3 regions of the Microbacterium sp. LEMMJ01 genome follow, and region 1 is predicted to be linked to each of the others. Evidence: predicted binding sites of a transcription regulator. Region 1 holds the regulator's gene; each other region holds the start of a gene.
What was found. Region 1 encodes LexA, which represses DNA repair genes until DNA is damaged. Its sites were predicted from a motif close to TCGAACANNTGTTCGA; they were not measured.
Positions count from the first base shown of each region.

Region 2: the regulator LexA is predicted to act here: its motif matches at 1,520-1,535, upstream of recA (recombinase RecA).
Region 3: the regulator LexA is predicted to act here: its motif matches at 1,312-1,327, upstream of B7W94_RS09185 (HNH endonuclease signature motif containing protein).

Region 1 covers NZ_NCTV01000007.1:30,873-34,143, forward strand. Annotated here, with positions in the region: gene metE (5-methyltetrahydropteroyltriglutamate--homocysteine S-methyltransferase) at 1-909, shown strand, start outside; gene lexA (transcriptional repressor LexA) at 992-1,678, opposite strand; gene B7W94_RS00315 (LysM peptidoglycan-binding domain-containing protein) at 1,962-2,330, shown strand; gene B7W94_RS00320 (histidinol-phosphate transaminase) at 2,390-3,271, shown strand, end outside.
Region 2 covers NZ_NCTV01000035.1:283,693-286,963, reverse strand. Annotated here, with positions in the region: gene recA (recombinase RecA) at 279-1,325, opposite strand; gene B7W94_RS14640 (DUF3046 domain-containing protein) at 1,586-1,810, opposite strand; gene B7W94_RS14635 (helix-turn-helix domain-containing protein) at 1,829-2,137, opposite strand; gene B7W94_RS14630 (CinA family protein) at 2,279-2,767, opposite strand; gene pgsA (CDP-diacylglycerol--glycerol-3-phosphate 3-phosphatidyltransferase) at 2,764-3,271, opposite strand, start outside.
Region 3 covers NZ_NCTV01000030.1:78,741-82,011, forward strand. Annotated here, with positions in the region: gene B7W94_RS09175 (ABC-F family ATP-binding cassette domain-containing protein) at 1-447, opposite strand, end outside; gene B7W94_RS09180 (alpha/beta fold hydrolase) at 490-1,254, opposite strand; gene B7W94_RS09185 (HNH endonuclease signature motif containing protein) at 1,357-2,778, shown strand; gene B7W94_RS09190 (Cmx/CmrA family chloramphenicol efflux MFS transporter) at 2,877-3,271, shown strand, end outside.

The DNA.
Region 1 (3,271 bases):
TACGAGGAGTTCCTGCGCCGTGAGGTCGCCGCGGTCGTCTCCCTGCAGGAGGACCTCGGTCTCGACGTCCTCGTGCACGGTGAGCCGGAGCGCAACGACATGGTGCAGTACTTCGCGGAGAACCTCGACGGCTTCGCGGTCACGCAGCACGGATGGGTGCAGTCGTACGGCTCGCGAGCCACGCGCCCATCGATCCTCTGGGGAGACGTCTCGCGTCCCGCGCCCATCACGGTCGGCTGGTCGGCGTACGCGCAGTCGCTCACGGCGAAGCACATGAAGGGGATGCTCACGGGCCCCGTCACGATCCTCGCGTGGTCCTTCGTCCGCGACGACCAGCCGCTGGGGGAGACGGCGAACCAGGTGGCGCTCGCGCTCCGCGATGAGATCGCCGACCTGGAGGCCGCGGGCATCCAGGTGATCCAGGTCGACGAGCCGGCGCTCCGGGAGCTGCTCCCGCTGAAGCAGGCCGACCAGCCGGCGTACCTCGACTGGTCCGTCGCCTCGTTCCGTCTGGCCACGGGCGGCGCTGCGGCGGCGACCCAGGTGCACACCCACCTCTGTTACTCGGAGTTCGGCGTCGTGATCGACGCGATCCGTGCGCTCGACGCGGACGTCACGTCCATCGAGGCGGCCCGGAGCCGCATGGAGGTCGTCGCGGACATCGCCGAGGTGGGCTTCGACCACGGCATCGGCCCCGGCGTGTACGACATCCACTCGCCGCGCGTGCCCACCGTGGAGGAGGTCGAGTCCCTGCTGCGGCGTGCGGTGGAGGAGATCCCCCTCCGTCAGCTCTGGGTGAACCCGGACTGCGGTCTGAAGACCCGCGGATACGCCGAGACCACGGCGTCGCTGCGGAACATCGTCGAGGCCACGCGGCGCGTGCGCGAAGACGTGGTGGTCACCGCCTGACGCGGTCGTCCCCGGACACACGAAGGCCCTCCCGGTGCGCCCGGGAGGGCCTTCGTTCTCGTCTCACCGACGATGCGGTGACTCAGACGGCGCGCATGACCGCGACGACCTTGCCGAGCACGACCGCCTCGTCGCCCAGGATCGGCTCGAACGCGGAGTTGCGGGGGAGCAGCCACGTGTGGCCGTCGCGACGCCGGAGCACCTTGACGGTGGCCTCGCCGTCGAGCATGGCGGCCACGATCTCGCCGTTCTCCGCCGTGTTCTGCGAGCGCACGACGACCCAGTCGCCGTCGCAGATGGCGGCGTCGATCATCGACTCCCCGGAGACCTTGAGCATGAACAGGTCGCCCTTGCCGACGAGCTGCCGGGGGAGCGGGAAGATCTCCTCGACCTGCTGGTCCGCCGTGATCGGCACGCCCGCGGCGATACGCCCCACCAGCGGGACCAGGGCGGCATCGCCCACGGGGGTCGCCACGTCCGCCGGGTTCTCCGCGCCCGTGCCGGGAAGGTCGATGAGGACCTCCATGGCACGCGTCTTGCCCGGGTCGCGACGCAGGTAGCCGCTGAGCTCGAGCTGACCGAGCTGGTGGGTGACGCTGGACAGCGACTTGAGCCCGACGGCGTCGCCGATCTCGCGCATGCTCGGCGGATAGCCGTTCTGCGCGATCGAGGCCTGGATGACCTCGAGGATCGCCATCTGCTTCGGGCTGAGGCTCTTGCGACGGCGGGTGCGCGGCGCCTCGGACTCGAGGGCTGAGGTGTCGCTCATGGTGCTCCTTCACTGCGTGATCCGACGTGCCGCTTCGAATGTCGGTGGCCCGTGGTGGGGTGTCCTTATCGAAACCGTATCCGAGAAAAGCGCCGATCTGGAAGATCTGTTCGAGCGTGTCGGCTGATTCGCGGGGCGTGGTTTCGAAGACAGCTTGACAGATATTCGAACTCGAAGATATCTTCGGAACGTAGCTTCGCATCCACGGCTCCCGGCCGAGGCGCGGATGCGAAAGCTACGCCAACCTCCCCGGGCTCCGGCACCGGGACAGTAAGGAGCAGACATGAGCAGCATCAGCCTCAGCACCGCGACCGCCCTCCCGGCATCGGCCCGTCCGGCCACCCGGCTGCGGATCACGGCACGCGGCCGTCGCACTCTGCTCGCGCTCGCGTCCGTCCCGCTCGTGGCGGGCATCGCCTTCGCCGCCCTCAGCGGAGGCAGCGCGACCGCCTCCGGCGCGGATGCGCCGGCCGTCTCCGTCGAGACCGTCACGGTCATGCCCGGCGACACCCTATGGTCGATCGCGAGCAGCATCGCTCCCGAGGCCGACCCGCGGGATGTCATCGGTGAGATCACCCGCATGAACCTGCTGCGCGGCGGGGAGCTCCAGGTCGGCCAGGAGCTCGCACTGCCGGCGCGGTACACCGACTGACGCCGAGTCCTCCCGGCCGAATCGTCACGATGACCTCGGCTCTCCCTGCTCCTCTTAAGATGGGAAGGGTGACCTTCTCCCTCAACGATCTCCCGCTCCGCGACGATCTGCGCGGACTCACCCCGTACGGAGCGCCGCAGGCCCCGCTGCCGGTGGCGCTGAACGTCAACGAGAACACGCATCCGGTTCCCGACGAGGTCGCGAGCGACATCCTCGATGACATCGCCGTGGCGATCCGAGACGTGAACCGGTACCCGGACCGCGAGTTCACGACGCTGCGGGAGGCGTTCGCCGACTACCTGGGTCACGGCCTCACGCCGGAGCAGATCTGGGCGGGCAACGGGTCCAACGAGGTGCTGCAGCACATCTTCCAGGCGTTCGGCGGGCCGGGACGCACGGCCTTCGGATTCGCGCCCACGTACTCCATGTACCCGCTCATCGCGAAGGGGACGGGCGCGTCCTGGATCGCGGGCACCCGTCAGCCCGACTACACGGTCACCCCGGAGGAGGCGGCGCAGCAGGTGCGCGCGGCCGACCCCGACATCGTGATCCTCTGCTCGCCGAACAACCCGACCGGCACCCCGCTGGGGCTCGACGTCGTGGAGGCCGTCTACGAGGCGGCCCGCGGCGTCGTGATCGTCGACGAGGCCTACCAGGAGTTCGCGCCACGGGATGCGGCGTCGGCCCTCACCCTCCTGGAAGGACGGCCGCGCCTCGCCGTCTCCCGAACGATGAGCAAGGCCTTCGCCTTCGCCGGCGCCCGCGTCGGCTACCTCGCGGCCGACCCGGCGTTCATCGACGCGCTCCGGCTCGTGCGACTGCCGTACCACCTCAGCGCTCTGACGCAGGCCGCCGCGGTCGCCGCCCTCCGCAACGCCGACGTCATGCTCGGCATGGTGCAGGAGATCGTGGAGCAGCGGGACCGCATCACGGCGACGCTC
Region 2 (3,271 bases), on a different contig from region 1:
CTTCCCGCCTCGGGAAGCGGCCCGCGCCGCGGCACCCCGGGCGGGGTGCCTCGCGCTGGGAGAACCGTCGTCGACCGACGGGGACCCTGCCGACGCGGGCTCGTGCCACGTCGAGCGCCAGAGTCCCGCCCCGTCCGCGGGCGGCCCCGACCGCGCAGGCGGCGCGGACGACGACTCGTCTGCACCGCCTGCGGCCGGATGCTCCGCACGCGTGGGTCCGCCGAAGAGAGGGATGATGGGGGCGATCCGCTCGGAATCGCCCCCACGCTGGTCACTCATCAGGCCGGGCGACGCTCGGCCAGCTCATCAGCTCCCGGAGCCGCGGCCGGGCCGCCGATACCGAGCTTCTGCTTGATCTGACTCTCGATCGCCAGGGCGATGTCGGCGTTGTTGAGCAGGAACGTGCGCGCGTTCTCCTTGCCCTGGCCCAGCTGGTCGCCGTCGTAGGTGTACCACGATCCCGACTTCTTGACGATGCCGTGCTCGACGCCGAAGTCGATCAGGCTGCCCTCGCGGGAGATGCCGACGCCGTAGAGGATGTCGAACTCCGCCTGCTTGAAGGGCGGGGCCATCTTGTTCTTGACGATCTTGACGCGGGTGCGGTTACCCACGGCGTCCGTGCCGTCCTTGAGCGTCTCGATGCGGCGGATGTCCATACGCACGGAGGCGTAGAACTTCAGCGCCTTACCACCGGCAGTGGTCTCCGGGGAGCCGAAGAACACGCCGATCTTCTCGCGCAGCTGGTTGATGAAGATCATCGTCGTGTTCGTCTGGTTCAGACCACCGGTGAGCTTCCGCAGCGCCTGCGACATGAGGCGGGCCTGGAGACCCACGTGGGAGTCTCCCATCTCGCCCTCGATCTCCGCACGCGGCACCAGGGCCGCCACCGAGTCGACGACGATGAGGTCGATGGCACCGGAGCGCACGAGCATGTCGGCGATCTCGAGAGCCTGCTCACCCGTGTCGGGCTGCGAGACGAGAAGGGCGTCGATGTCGACGCCGAGCTTCGCGGCGTAGTCGGGGTCGAGCGCGTGCTCCGCGTCGATGAATGCCGCGATACCGCCGGCCCGCTGGGCGTTGGCGATGGCGTGCAGCGTCAGCGTCGTCTTACCCGAGGACTCCGGGCCGTAGATCTCGACGATGCGGCCACGCGGCAGACCTCCCACGCCGAGGGCGACGTCAAGGGCGATGGAGCCGGTGGGGATGACGGCCACAGGGGCACGCTCATCGCTGCCCAGCCGCATGACCGAGCCCTTTCCGAACTGGCGGTCGATCTGGGCGAGGGCGGTCTCGAGGGACTTCTCGCGGTCGGCGGGTGATGGCATGGTGTGCTCCTTCTGCGCGTGTGCTGCCGCCTGTAGGCTGTCGCGGCTCTTCCGGCGGAAGGAACTCTCCGACAAGGCGTATGGCTTTTCAGCCTGGACCTCACGGTACGGCGGGCCTCCGACATTGCGTCGAGGAGCCGCGGATCGTGGGGACCAGAACCGTCTGACCACTTGTGCAGAAGACTACGCCTGGTTCGAACAGATTTTCGACAACACGCCGGTCCGGCGTGTCGGACTTCCGCACACCCGGGAAGCCGCCGTCACCGGCCGCGCGGCTCCAGACGCCCCACGCCGTGGCGACGGGATTCGGGGACATCCATGTCGGCGCAGAGCGCGAGCCAGATGTCGCGCGGAGGTACCCCGGCTTCGAGAGCCTCGAGCGCCGTTCGTCCCCCCATGCCGGAGAGCACGAGGTCATTCACCAGAGAAGAGGCTCGGGTATGGAACTCGGCGTCGACGGCGCGCAGGAACTCACTGCGTCGCATAAGGGTGATCTCCGCGTGTCAGCGGAGCGAGAGCTCGGGCTCCACGGACGCGACCAGGTCGTCCGGAACGACGTCCGGGAAGACCTGGATGCCTTCGAGCACCGAAATGCGGTCCCCGACCTCGCGCATGATCGTGGAGATGGGGACGTCGAGCGCCTCTGCCACCGAGGCGAGGATCTCGCTCGAGGCCTCCTTCTGTCCGCGCTCGACCTCACTGAGATAACCGAGAGCGACGGATGCCTTGCTCGCGACCTGCCGGAGCGTCCGCCCCTTCTGCAGACGGAAGTCCCTCAGCACGTCGCCGATCTCCTGTCGTACAAGAATCATCGGAACCTCCTCCGCAGTTCGTGAATCGAGGTCTCCCTCGAAGAGACGGCCAGTCTAGTCCTCCTGGCTTGCACAGAATCTACCCTTGCACTCTGTGGTTTAAATGTGAGCACATCCGTATCAACATGACGCGGGGAGTCGCTATTCCCGCAGCGCAGCGGCCAGCACATCGAGGACTGCCGCGACCGCCTGCGCTCGCACCGCGTCGCGGTCCCCCTCGAAGTGGAACGGTCGGGTCCGGCTCACCGTCGGGGTGACCACGCCGATGTGGACGGTGCCCACGGGCTGCCCATCCGGGGACTCCGGGCCCGCGATCCCCGTGGTGGACACCCCGACATCGGCGGGGAGACCATCCACCGCGACGGCGTCGCGCACTCCGGCAGCCATCTGCCGCGCGACCTCCGGGTGCACCGGCCCGTATCGCTCCAGCAGGTCGGTGTCGACGTCGAGCAGCGTGTGCTTGACGGGGGTGGCGTAGGCGACGATGCCGCCGAGGAGCACCGCGGAGGCGCCGGGAACCGCGACGAGCGCCGCGCACACCGCACCGCCGGTGAGCGACTCCGCGACACCGAGGGTCCAGCCGCGCTCACGCAGAGCTTCCAGAGCCTCGGCCGGCGTCGTGCCGCTCATCGGCTCTGACGCGCGCCGCGCACCTGCGCGACGATGTAGTCGATCCCGCTGACGACGGTGAGCACGAGCACGATGACCATGAGGACGGTCGTCACGACGGTCCACGGGCCGAGCCCGATGAACACGTGCAGCGGCAGGAGAGCCCAGCCGAGGGCGACGCCCTGGAAGGCCGTCTTGATCTTGCCCATCCAGGCGGCCGCGACAACGTGCTCGCTCGCGACGACCAGCCGGTGGATGGTGATCCCCCACTCGCGGACGAGGATGATCACGACGATCCACCAGGAGACCTCGCCCAGGATCGCCAACCCGACGAATCCGGCGCCGGTGAGGAGCTTGTCCGCGATCGGATCCCAGAGCTTGCCGAAGTCGCTGACGATGTCGTAGCGACGTGCGAGGTAGCCGTCGACCCAGTCGGTCGAGATGGCGACGATGAAGAGGACGGCGGCGATCCAGCGCACGGTGAGATCGGCGAGGCCGTACGCCCCGCCGACGAGCAGGAGGACG
Region 3 (3,271 bases), on a different contig from region 1:
CGGCTCGTCGAGAGCGATGACGTCCCAGTCCCCGGTGAGCAGATTCGCGAGCGACACGCGGCGGCGCTGACCGCCGGAGAGGGAGCCGACCTGCGCGTCCCAGGGAAGATCGGTCAGCAGCCCCTCGATCACGTCGCGGACGCGGGCGTCACCGGCCCATTCGTGCTCGGCCATGTCGCCGACCACGGCGGCGCCGATCGTGATGTCGTCGGGGAGGGTGTCGGCCTGGTCCAGCACGCCGATGCGGGTGCCGCCGCGGACGGTCACCCGACCGGAGTCCGGCTGCTTCGTGCCGGCGAGCATGCCGAGAAGGCTCGACTTGCCGTCGCCGTTCCGGCCGACGATGCCGATGCGGTCGCCCTCCTCGATGCCGAGGGTCACGGCGTCGAAGACGACGCGGGTCGGGTATTCGAGGTGCAGGGCTTCGGCCCCGAGAAGATGTGCCATGTCCTCTCCAGGGTAGTCGCGCCGCGTCGGACGGTCTCCCGGTCAGACCAGCGACGGGGCGAAGAGCTCCGGCAGCGCGGCGGTGAAGACCTCGAAGTGGCTGTACCAGACGGTGTGAGCGGCCCCGGGGATGCTGCGCACCGTGACCCCGCCATGCTCGAACCGCCGCGCGTCCTCGTCGGTGACCCAGGCACTGGGTTCCGCGCGGACGACGATGGAGCCGGGGGCGGCGGTCCAATGACCGTCCTCCCCGCAGGAGACGGAGGCCGCGGTCGGCGGATCGAAGCGCTCGGCCGCCCGCGCCTCGACCGTGGCATCGTCGACGGAGTAGAAGGGCCGGAGCCGGCGGAGCTCGGCGGGCGACATGCGCGCGCGGCGGTCGTGCTCGTACTGCGAGATGAGAGAGGCGCGGTCCTGGCCGCCCTGGAGGGCGAGCGGCGCGTCGACGTAGACCGCGAGACTCGGATCGAGGCGGGGCGCGGCGGCGGCGAGCACGGTGGCGCCGAAGGAGTGCCCGACGGCGACGGCGAGCGGCGAGGCCGCCCCGTCCCCCGCTGCGGAACCTGCCCCCGGAGGGAGCGCCGTCTGCGCGAGCGTGGCGACGACGGCATCGGCCGCCGTCTCGATCGTGAGCTCCGGGTCACGCGGAGAGAGGCCGTGGCCGGGCAGATCGAGCGCGAGCACGCGGAAGCCGCGTTCCACGAGCAGCGGGACCACGCGGTGCCAGCTCTCGGCGGACCCCATCATGCCGTGCAGCAGCACGGCGACGCGGTCGCCCTCCCCGGCTTCGATGACGTTCAGGAGCACGGAGCCAGTCAACCACGGTCGTTATCCTTCCGTGATACGACTTTCGGCCAGAATCCTTCGAATCTTCGTTCGAATGTCGGTGGTCGGTGATGGACTGCCGTCATGCCCGCACTGCTCGACGCGACCGACTCCCAGATGGCGATGCTCGCCGATCTGGTGGAGGGGCTGGAAGCGGCGGAGAAGACGCTGAGCAGCATGCAGGCGGCCCGCGACGGACTGCTCGCGATGGCGGGGCGACTGGCGGTCGACATCGCCCGGCAGGCTCGGCATCCGGACGGCGGCGACATGGCGATCCGCACGGTCGCCGCGGAGATCGGGGCCGCACAGCGCGTCAGCGACCGCACGATCGAGCGGCGGATGTCCGATGCGTCCTGGTTGGTCGAACGGTTCCCCGCCGTCTGGGAGGCTCAGGGCGCCGGGCGGATCAGCGCCGCGCATGCACGCGTGATCGTGGAGGCGGGGGCTCACCTCCATGACCCGGACGACCGTTCGCGTTTCGCGGCGGAGGCGATCGAGGTGGCCGCTGCGGAATCTCCGAACCGGATACGCCGACTCGTGCGCCGACTGGCCGACCGGTTCCGGGAGCGGACCCTCGTCGAGCGACATCGTGACGCCAGGGAGCTGCGCCGCGTCTGGGTGACCGATCTCGAGGACGGCATGGCCGAGCTCGGCGCGCGTGGCCCCGCGGCGCTCGTGCACGGGATGTACGACCGGCTCTCCCAGATGGCGCATGCCGTGCTGGAGGAGAACGCGCAGGCACGGCGTCGGGAGGCGGAGGAGAGCATCCTCGACGACAGGACCGTGGATCAGCTGCGCGCGGATCTGCTCGCCGACCTCGTCCTGACCGGCGCTCCGGCGGGCCATGACTCGGAAGAGGGGCTGCTCTCGGAGCTTCGGGCGCGCGTCGAGGTCACCGTGCCGGTGCTGACGCTGATGCACGGCGAGCTGATGCACGGGGAGCAGGAACGGACGACAGAGGGCACTCGGATCCTCGCCGCCGAGCTGGACGGGATCATCCCGATCGATCCGGCCACGGCCCGCCGTCTGGCCGGCGCGGCGAGCGGCTGGGACCGGGTGCTCACCCACCCGATCAGCGGGGCGCTGCTGGCCGTCGACCGATATCGCCCGAGCGAAAACCTCCGCCGGCACCTGCGGGCCCGCGATCAACGCTGCCGCTTCCCGGGCTGCGGCCTCGCACCGCGGAAGTGCGACCTCGATCACAATCACGATGCGGCGCTCGGCGGAGAGACCGCGCACGACAACCTGGCGACATTCTGCCGACGACATCACATGCTCAAACACCACTCCCCGTGGCACGTCGAGCAGGGGCCGGGCGGCGTTCTGGAGTGGACGAGCCCCACCGGCCGGACCTACATCGACCGACCGCCGCCTCCGCACACCGTCACCTTCGCCGAGGAACCTCCGTGGTCTCCCGCCGTCAGCCCTAGAGTGGAGGGCATGTCGAGCCCCGAATCAGACAGGTCGGGGGCTGCCGGTCACACCGTCAGCCCCGCGAACCGCTGATCCCTTCGTCCGCCCTGCCGGCGGGCGCGCGCCGGTGACCCGGGCGCTGACCGTGGTGACGAGAAGCATTCCTCTTCCCTCTCACCTCGGAGCACTCGATGCCTTTCCCCCTCTATGCCCTTGCCCTGGCGGTCTTCGTCATGGGCACCTCCGAATTCATGCTCGCGGGACTCCTCCCCGCGATCGCGCACGAGCTCGACGTCCCGGTCGGCACGGCGGGCCTCCTCACCTCCGCCTTCGCGGTCGGCATGGTCATCGGCGCACCCGCCATGGCCGCGTTCGCGCGCAGCTGGCCCCCACGCCGCACACTCGTCGCCTGCCTCGTGCTCTTCGCCGCCTGCCATGCCGTCGGCGCGGTGACGTCCCTGTTCGAGCTTCTGCTCGTCACGCGCGTACTCAGCGCCCTCGCGAACGCCGGCTTCCTCGCCGTCGCCCTGCGCACGGCGACCCTCCTCGTCCCCCGCGAGCGCACCGGACGAGCGCTCGCGGTGCT